3 regions of the Ectopseudomonas hydrolytica genome follow, and region 1 is predicted to be linked to each of the others. Evidence: predicted binding sites of a transcription regulator. Region 1 holds the regulator's gene; each other region holds the start of a gene.
The links. Region 1 encodes sigma-54, which starts transcription at its own class of promoters, with help from an activator protein. Its sites were predicted from a motif close to ANTGGCATNNANNTTGCTNT; they were not measured.
Positions count from the first base shown of each region.

Region 2: a site for sigma-54 is predicted at 1,282-1,301, ahead of glnK (P-II family nitrogen regulator). Genes of this name have one in related genera too.
Region 3: a site for sigma-54 is predicted at 1,576-1,595, ahead of flgB (flagellar basal body rod protein FlgB). Genes of this name have one in related genera too.

Region 1 is NZ_CP099397.1:991,354-994,627, reverse strand. Features, by position in the region: gene lptB (LPS export ABC transporter ATP-binding protein) at 1-255, shown strand, start outside; gene L1F06_RS04475 (RNA polymerase factor sigma-54) at 392-1,885, shown strand; gene hpf (ribosome hibernation-promoting factor, HPF/YfiA family) at 1,984-2,292, shown strand; gene ptsN (PTS IIA-like nitrogen regulatory protein PtsN) at 2,305-2,769, shown strand; gene rapZ (RNase adapter RapZ) at 2,772-3,274, shown strand, end outside.
Region 2 is NZ_CP099397.1:328,650-331,923, forward strand. Features, by position in the region: gene L1F06_RS01575 (YifB family Mg chelatase-like AAA ATPase) at 1-793, opposite strand, end outside; gene L1F06_RS01580 (accessory factor UbiK family protein) at 828-1,088, opposite strand; gene glnK (P-II family nitrogen regulator) at 1,499-1,837, shown strand; gene L1F06_RS01590 (ammonium transporter) at 2,167-3,274, shown strand, end outside.
Region 3 is NZ_CP099397.1:3,259,155-3,262,428, forward strand. Features, by position in the region: gene flgD (flagellar hook assembly protein FlgD) at 1-642, opposite strand, end outside; gene flgC (flagellar basal body rod protein FlgC) at 664-1,107, opposite strand; gene flgB (flagellar basal body rod protein FlgB) at 1,119-1,526, opposite strand; gene cheR (protein-glutamate O-methyltransferase CheR) at 1,849-2,676, opposite strand; gene L1F06_RS15170 (chemotaxis protein CheV) at 2,722-3,274, opposite strand, start outside.

The sequences.
Region 1 (3,274 bases):
TTCATCCTGCTCGACGAGCCCTTTGCCGGCGTCGACCCGATCTCGGTGGGCGACATCAAGCAGATCATCCATCACCTCAAGGCCAAGGGCATCGGCATCCTGATCACCGATCACAACGTGCGCGAAACCCTGGATATCTGCGAAACCGCCTATATCGTCAACGATGGCCAGCTGATCGCCGAGGGCGATGCGCAGACCATCCTCGCCAACCAGACGGTGAAAGAGGTTTACCTGGGCCACGAGTTCCGCCTGTAGGCTGCCCGCTGTTTCGCTACAGAAATATGGCAGCCTCTAGGCAAAGCCCAGAAGTTCAGGCATATAATTTGCTTCCTGGCGGCGCTTCGGCGCCCTGATGTGGAAGGCGTAACTCGCCAGTAAATTAAGGTCTGCAATGAAACCATCGCTAGTCCTCAAGATGGGCCAGCAGCTGACGATGACCCCGCAGCTGCAACAGGCTATCCGCCTCCTCCAGTTGTCGACCCTGGACCTGCAACAGGAAATCCAGGAAGCCCTGGAATCCAACCCCATGCTCGAGCGCCAGGAAGACGGCGACGACTTCGACAACAGCGACCCCATGGCCGACGGCGCAGAGAGCGCCCCCCCTTCCCCGGCCAAGGAAGAGAGCTACCAGGAAACCGCGCCGACGGTGGACAACCTGGAAGAGGGCGAATGGGGCGAACGCATCCCCAACGAGCTGCCGGTCGACACCGCCTGGGAAGACATCTACCAGACCAGCGCCAGCAGCCTGCCGAGCAATGACGACGACGAGTGGGATTTCACCACCCGTACTTCCAGCGGCGAGAGCCTGCAGAGCCATCTGCTCTGGCAGCTGAACCTGGCCCCCATGTCGGACAAGGACCGGCTGATCGCCGCCACCCTGATCGACTGCATCAACAACGACGGCTACCTGGAAGAATCGCTCGAAGAAGTCACCGACTCCTTCGACCCCGAGCTGGACATCGAGCTGGACGAAGTGGAAGTGGTGCTGCACCGCATCCAGCAGTTCGAACCCGCCGGCATCGGCGCGCGCAACCTGCGTGAATGCCTGCTGCTGCAACTGCGCCAGCTGCCCGCCAAAACACCCTGGCTCAGTGAAACCCAGCGCGTGGTCAGCGACTATCTGGAACTGCTCGGCAGCCGCGACTACGCCCAGCTGATGCGCCGCACCAAACTCAAGGAAGACGAGCTCAAGCAGGTCATCGACCTGATCCAGCGCCTCAATCCGCGCCCGGGTTCGCAGATCGAATCCAGCGAGCCGGAATACGTGGTGCCGGACGTGATCGTACGCAAGCACAACGACCGCTGGCTGGTGGAACTGAACCAGGAGGCGATGCCGCGCCTGCGCGTCAACCCGCAGTATGCCGGCTTCGTCAAACGCGCCGACTCCAGCGCCGACAACACCTTCATGCGCAATCAGTTGCAGGAGGCGCGCTGGTTCATCAAGAGCCTGCAGAGCCGCAACGAGACGCTGATGAAGGTGGCCACGCAGATCGTCGAGCATCAGCGCGGCTTCCTCGACTATGGCGACGAGGCGATGAAGCCTCTGGTTCTGCACGATATCGCCGAGGCGGTGGGCATGCACGAGTCGACCATCTCACGCGTCACCACACAGAAGTTCATGCACACCCCGCGTGGCATTTACGAGCTGAAATATTTCTTCTCCAGCCATGTCAGCACCTCCGAGGGCGGCGAATGCTCGTCCACCGCGATCCGCGCCATCATCAAGAAACTGGTCGCCGCAGAAAACGCGAAAAAGCCGTTGAGCGACAGCAAGATCGCTGGTTTACTGGAGGCACAAGGCATCCAAGTCGCCCGTCGGACGGTCGCCAAGTACCGCGAGTCCCTCGGCATAGCGCCCTCCAGTGAGCGCAAGCGACTGATGTAGGCCAGATCGACTGGAGACCCCAGGTCCCAGGCCAACGTGTTCCGGCGGCGGGTCGCACATGACCCGTCTCTTACACAAGGCAACAAGGAGAAAGCGGTATGCAAGTCAACATCAGTGGACATCAGCTGGATGTGACCGACGCCCTGCGTGACTATATCGGCGAGAAACTGGGCCGACTGGAACGCCACTTCGACAAGATCACCAACGTTCAGGTGACCATGGAGGTCGAGAAACTCAAGCAGAAGATCGAAGCCACCCTGCACGTCGCCGGCGGCGAAGTCGTCGCCAACGCAGAACACCAGGACATGTACGCAGCCATCGACCTGCTGGCCGACAAACTCGACCGTCAACTCATCAAGCACAAGGAAAAGCAGCTCGAACGCCTGCAAGGCGCCACGGCCCGCTGACATTCCCCATCCATGATCCGACTTGAAAACATCCTGACCCCCGGCCGTTCCCTGGTGAACGTGCCGGGCGGCAGCAAGAAACGCGTGCTCGAACAGATCGCCAACCTGGTGGCGCGCGACCTGCCCGACCTGGACGCCCAGGATATCTTCGAAAGCCTTATCGCCCGCGAGAAGCTCGGTTCCACCGGCTTCGGCAACGGCATCGCCATTCCCCACTGCCGCCTGGCCGGCTGCAGTGCTCCGATCAGCGCCGTGCTGCACCTGGAGACCGCCGTCGACTTCGACGCCATCGACGGTGCGCCGGTGGATCTGCTGTTCGTCCTGTTGGTACCGGAAGCGGCAACCGATGCCCATCTGGAGCTGCTGCGCCAGATCGCCAGCATGCTCGACCGTCAGGATGTACGTGAACGTCTGCGCCAGGCAGCGAGTGGCGGAGATCTCTACCAGGTGGTCGTGGACATTCAGAACGGTCTATAAGCATGCGCCTGATCATCGTCAGCGGTCGCTCCGGCTCGGGCAAGAGCACCGCCCTCGATGTACTTGAGGACAACGGTTTCTACTGCATCGACAACCTGCCTGCCGGCCTGTTGCCGGACCTGGCCGAACGCGCCCTGCTCAATACCGAGATGCTGCTGCCGCAGGTGGCCGTGTCGATCGATGCGCGCAACCTGCAGAGCCATCTGCGGCGTTTCCCCGAATTGCTCGAGCAGGTGCGCCAGCGCAATATCCGCTGCGACATTCTCTACCTCGACGCCGACGACGAGACGCTGCTCAAGCGCTTCTCGGAAACCCGCCGGCGTCACCCGCTGACCGACGAGAACCGCTCGCTGGCCGAAGCCATCGCCGACGAGACCCAGGTGCTGGCGCCCATCGTCGACCTGGCCGACCTGAAGATCGACACCACCCATCTCAACCTCTATCAGTTGCGTGACAGCCTCAAGCTGAGGCTGCTCAACCAGCCGGAACCGGGTACTGCCTTTCT
Region 2 (3,274 bases), 660 kb from region 1:
GGCGCTGCGGCCAGTGCTGCAAAGGCGTATGGCTGGCCACCGAATGGATCGCGGCGACCTGCAGTGCCTCGCTTTCGTCCAGCGGCGGCAGCAGGCCGGGCAGGCGGCTGGCCAGCAGCGTCTTGCCGGTGCCGGGTGGGCCGCTGAGCAGCAGGTTGTGCGAGCCGGCAGCGGCGACCAGCAGGGCGCGCTTGGCCGCCAGCTGGCCCTGGACTTCCGCGAGGTCCGGGTATGGCAGGCTCTGGCGTAGCAGCCCCTGCGCCTGATAGGGCGCGAGCGGGGCGCTGCCGTTGAGGTGCGCGGCGATCTGCAGCAGGTGATCGACGGCGATCACCTTCAGGCCCGAGGCCAGGCTGGCTTCCTCGGCATTGGCCGCCGGCACCAAGAGAGTGCGGCCGGCCGCGCGCGTGGCCAGTGCAGCCGGCAGTACGCCCTGTACCGGACGCACGGCGCCGGACAGCGCCAGTTCGCCCAGGCATTCGTATTCATCGAGGCTGGCTGCCGGCACCTGGCCGCTGGCGGCAAGAATCCCCAGGGCGATCGCCAGATCGAAGCGACCGCCGTCCTTCGGCAGATCCGCCGGGGCCAGGTTGAGGGTGATGCGTCGATTGGGGAATTCGAAGGCGGCGTTGAGGATGGCGCTGCGCACGCGGTCCTTGCTTTCCTTGACCGCGGTTTCCGGCAGGCCGACTAGGGTCAGTGCCGGCAGGCCGTTGGCCAGGTGCGCTTCGACGGTAACGGCCGGGGCTTCGACGCCGACCTGGGCGCGGCTGTGAACGATGGCCAGGGACATGATCGCTCCTTGATCGGTCCCACCTCCTGTTGGATCAGTCGGTGGGTGGGTTCAGCTTGGCTTCCAGTTCGGCAACCTTGGCTTCCAGCGCTTCGAGGCGGGCGCGGGTTCGGGCCAGGACCACCATCTGGCTGTCGAATTCTTCACGGCTGACCAGCTCCAGCTTGCTGAAGCCGCTTTGCAGCAGCGCTTTGAACTGAGCCTCCAGTTCGGCGCGCGGCAGCGGGCTGTCGCCGCTGAACAGGCGCGAGGCGTGGCTACTGAGGGTGTCGAGCAGGGCTTTGGGCGGCAGCATGGTCGGGTTCCGAGTACAGACGGCCGGCAGTGTAGCACGCAGCTGTACATGAGACGTTCCGGGGCGAGCTGCACAATTTTTGAGCATCGCCAAGACGGGCGACGCACCAAATTTGTGCGTATGACTTGCCTCCAGCCTGAGCCCGATGCCGCGGTTTGCCGTTAAAAGCTTGATACGCGGCACTTTTACGGGAGCTGGCAAGCTTTCTGCTTGGAGCCCAGCGACGCATGCACCGATGCAGTTCCGGTGCGGCAGGCGAAGCGGGGGAGTGTTTCGTCGGGAGCGGTTGGTGGGTATCGGCCACGCCAGGCTGGGGCGGCCGGTGCATTACAAAAGCCAGACACTGCGCTTAGACTTGAGCCGGGTTCGTAATTCCTGGGGCAAGTCCACCTTACACGGGAGAGAGTTTCATGAAGCTAGTCACTGCCATCATCAAGCCGTTCAAGCTGGACGACGTGCGCGAGTCGCTGTCGGAGATCGGCGTGCAGGGCATTACCGTCACCGAGGTCAAGGGCTTCGGCCGCCAGAAAGGCCACACCGAGCTGTATCGCGGCGCCGAGTACGTGGTCGACTTCCTGCCCAAGGTGAAGATCGACGTGGCCATCGCTGACGACCAGCTGGATCGCGTGATCGAGGCCATCACCAAGGCGGCCAACACCGGCAAGATCGGTGACGGCAAGATCTTCGTGGTCAACCTGGAACAGGCGATTCGCATCCGTACCGGCGAAACCGATACCGACGCGATCTAAGCCGCCTCCGAACCCCAAGCCCCAGGAGTAAAACCCATGACTCTGCGAACTTTCGCAGGGCTAGGAGCCCTTTTGTCCTCGAATTCCGGCCATGCGCTGTGTTCGAGGGCGGATGCCGGAGCTGGCGATGCCGTCGCCGCTCTGCTGTGCCAGACCCTCTCAGGTCTCGCGCTCCATGATGGGAACGCCTGGTCGCCTTGCGGCGCAAGGGGTTCAGCGATCCAGATCGAGCGTGACAACTACCTGTAAAGCATGCGGAACGCGTCCGGCGCCAACCTGGACGTTTCAACCGAATAGCGCACAACAAAAGCGCCGGCAAGAGGTGAAAAATGGATAACACAGCATTGACTGCATTGCAGTACGGCTTCGATACCTTCTACTTTCTGATCTGTGGTGCCCTGGTGATGTGGATGGCGGCGGGTTTTGCCATGCTCGAATCCGGCCTGGTGCGCGCCAAGAACACCACCGAGATCCTGACCAAGAACGTCGCGCTGTACGCCGTGGCCAGCGTCATGTACCTGGTGATCGGCTACCACATCATGTATTCCAGCCCGGAAGGCGGCATCCTGCCGAGCCTGGGCTTCCTGATCGGTGACGAGAACACGGCCGAGGCCGTTCTGGCCGGTGGCGACGACGCCCCCTACTACTCGACCCGTTCGGACTTCTTCTTCCAGGTGGTATTCGCCGCGACCTGCATGTCGATCGTTTCCGGCGCCGTTGCCGAGCGCATGAAGCTGTGGGCCTTCCTCGCCTTCGCCGTGGTCATGACCGGCTTCATCTACCCGGTTCAGGGCTTCTGGAAATGGGGTTCGGGCTTCCTCAACGAAGCCGGCTTCCTCGACTTCGCCGGTTCCGGCGTGGTGCACATGGCCGGTGCTTCCGCTGCGCTGGCCGGTGTCCTGCTGCTCGGTGCACGCAAGGGCAAGTACGGCTCGAACGGTCAGGTCAACGCCATTCCTGGCTGCAACCTGCCGCTGGCGACCCTGGGTACCTTCATCCTGTGGATGGGCTGGTTCGGCTTCAATGGCGGCTCGCAGCTGAAGATGAGCACCATCGAGGATGCCAACGCCGTGGCTCAGGTGTTCGTCAACACCAACATGGCCGCCGCCGGTGGCCTGATCGCCGCACTGATCGTGGCACGCATCCTGTTCGGCAAGGCCGACCTGACCATGGCCCTCAACGGTGCTCTGGCCGGCCTGGTGGCCATCACCGCTGAACCTCTGACCCCGAGCGCCCTGCAGGCCACCCTGATCGGCGGCGTCGGTGGCGCGCTGGTGGTGTTCTCCATCCTCGGTCTGGACAAGGTCAAGATCGACGATCCGGTCGGCGCCATCTCCGTACACGGCGTGGTCGGCGTCTGGGGTCTGCTGGCGGTCTGCCTGACCAACAGCGACGCCACGCTGGGCGCTCAGCTGCTGGGCATCGCCAGCATCTTCG
Region 3 (3,274 bases), 2.3 Mb from region 1:
CGAAAGCGGAACACTGCCCAGCCCCGCCAGGTTGAGCATCAATTCGCTGCCACCCAACGTGACGCTGTCGACGTTGGCCGGCAACAGGGTGTAAAGCGCTTTGGTCTCGGTACCGTAGGTGGCCTGAGCCTCGAACTTGTAGGTGCCCGGCGGCATCAGATTGCCGCTGGAGTCCTTGCCGTCCCAGATGAAGCTGACGTTGCCGGCGGCCTGCTCGCCCAGGTTGATACGCGTCACCACCGAGCCGGCGCTGTCATAGACGTTCACATAAACGTTGCCGCTGCTCACCGGCAGCACGGCGCTGGCCTTGAAGCTCTCGCTGGTATCGACCACCGCCCTCTCGGTCGGCACGATCACCTTGCGCCCCACCAGCGAAGAGGCCTGCAACGCCTGCGACGACTGATAGGAGGAAAGCATCGACTCCATGCTTTTGTTGAGCTTCTCGATCCCTTCCAGGCTGCTGAACTGCGCCAGCTGGGCGATGAACTCGCCGTTGCCCTGGGGCTCCAGCGGGTTCTGGTTGTTCAACTGCGCCACCAGCAGGTTGAGGAACTCGTTCTTGCCGAGGTCCTTGTTCTGCCGGGTGTTCTGTTTCATCTCGTACTGATCGAGTACCGAACTCGTGCCGCTTACCGTGCTCATCACCTGTCTCCCTTCAAAGCATTACTGACCCAGGGTCAGCACGCGCTGCAGCATCTGTTTGGCGGTATTCATCATTTCCACGTTGGTCTGGAAGGCGCGACTGGCGGAAATCATGTCGGCCATTTCCTCGACCACGTTGACGTTCGGGTAGTAGACGTAGCCGTCGGCATTGGCCATCGGATGATCCGGCTCGTAACGCGGCATCAGGCTGCTCTGATCCTCGACCACGCCGAGCACCTGGACGCCACGCCCGGCTTCGTCCTGCTCGGCGAACAGCGAACCGCGGTCGCCGCCTTGCGCCTGCTGGAACACGGTGGCGAACACCGGATGACGGGCGCGGTAGGTCTGATCGATGCTCGAGGAAACGGTCTCGGCGTTGGCGATGTTGCTGGAAATGGTGTTCAGGCGAGTGCTCTGGGCGCTCATGCCGGTTCCGGCGATGTTGAAAACACTGGCTAGAGACATGATCGCGCTCCTTATTCGCCGCGCAGGGCGTTGGTCAGCCCTTTGAACTTGCTGTTGAGAAAGGTGAAGCTCGCCTGGAAGTGCACCGAGTTCTCGGCGTAATTGGCTTGCTCGATCTGCAGATCGACCGTGTTCTGATCCAGCGAAGCGTGGAACGGCGTGCGGTAAGGCAGCTCGGCCTGCCCCATGGCAACGCCCTCGGCGGCAATGTGGCGGCCATCGGTACGTGCCAGGGCGACGTTGCCGCGCTGCTGCTTGGCATTCTGCTCGGCCAGCACGCTGGCGAAATCCAGGTCACGCGCCTTGTAATTGGGCGTATCGGCGTTGGCGATGTTGTTGGCCAACACCTCGGCGCGCTGCGCACGAAAGCCGAGTGCCTGTTCGTGGATACCTAGGGCCTTGCCGAAGTTGATGCTCATGTTCTGCAACCTTTGCCGCTTGGGCTGTCTGGTCTTTCCTGCCAGACATTCAGCAAAGGCTGTGCCAATTTAATTTATTCTTTATTTTCAACGACTTACGAATAAATCAATTGCCAACCGAGCGGCAAGCGGCAAGCGCTTTCCGCTTTCCCCCCACGAGCGGCAACGCCACTTTGCCGCCTTGCCGCCCGTAGGGTGCGCCGCGCGCACCAGCGGAAATCGCATAACCATTGGTGCGCACGGCACACCCTATCCGGCGCAACGCAAACGAAAACGGGAGACCCTGAGGCCTCCCGCTTGTCGCCGATCATGGCACGTGCCGCTATTTGGCCTTGTAGATGATCCCTGGGCTGCACTGCACCATCTGGTACTTCTCGGGCAGGCCATTGAGCGCCTCGGATGCCCCGAGAAACAGATACCCGCCCGGCTTGAGGGTGGCGTGGATGCGCGTGAGGATGTCCTTCTTCACCTCGGCAGAGAAGTAGATAAGCACGTTGCGGCAGAACACGATGTCGAACTTGCCCAGGGCCGCGTAGCTGTCCAGCAGGTTGAGCGGCCGGAATTCCACCCGACTCTTGATCGGCGCCTTGACCTGCCAACGCCCCGGGCCCTTGGGGTCGAAGTAGCGCTGCAGGCGCTCCTGCGACAGGCCTCGGCCCATGGCCAGGCTGTCGTATTCACCGGATTTGCAGTTACTCAGCATCGAGGGCGACAGATCGGTAGCAACGATCTGCACCCCGGCCTTGAGCTGGCCGAGGTTGGTGCGCTCGAACTCGTCGATGGACATCGACAGGGAGTAAGGCTCCTGCCCGGAGGAACAGGCGGCGGACCAGATGCGCAAGCGCTGCGACGGGTAGGCCTTGATCAGCTCCGGCAGCACGCGGTTCTTCAGCACTTCGAACGGATAGGTGTCACGAAACCACAGGGTCTCGTTGGTGGTCATGGCGTCCACGACCTGCTCGCGCAAGCCCCCGCGCGGCTGGCTTTGCATACGCTGCACCAACTCTCCCAGGGTCTTGATGCCGTTCTGTTCCATCAGCTTGTTCAGCCGGCTGGAGACCAGGTACTGCTTATTGCTGCCAAGCAGAATACCGCAGGCCTTTTCCAGGAAAGTCCGGAACTGCTCGAAATCCAAATTACCTGAAGACACTAATGCAGCCTCACCAACCATAACGTTTGCCAAAGGTCACGCCCCTCAGCCCCCATCCACCACACGAATGCGATCAACCACGCGCGCCGCCAAGTCATCCGGCTTGAACTTGGCGAGAAAGTCATCGGCACCGACCTTCTTCACCATCGCCTGGTTGAATACCCCCGAGAGCGAAGTATGCAGGAGGATATGCAGCTTCTGCATGCGCGAATCGCTGCGAATCTCCGTAGTCAGGGTGTAGCCATCCATTTCCGGCATTTCGATGTCGGAAATCAGCATGAGCAGTTCCTTGTCGGGGTCGCGCCCTTCATCGGCCATCTTCTTGAGGTAGTTGAGCGCTTCACGACCGTCGTTCAATGCAGTGACTTCCACCCCCACAGTCTGCAGACAACGAGACACCTGCTTACGTGCCACCGACGAGTCGTCGACGATCAGCACATGCTTGGTCACCGCCTGGCTCTGCACCTGGTCGTCGATCACACCGGCGGAGATCACCTCGGAGGTGGGCGCCACCTCGGCAAGGATCTTCTCCACGTCGATGATCTCGACCAGTTGCTGATCGAGCCGCGTCACCGCAGTCAGGTAGTGATCACGGCCG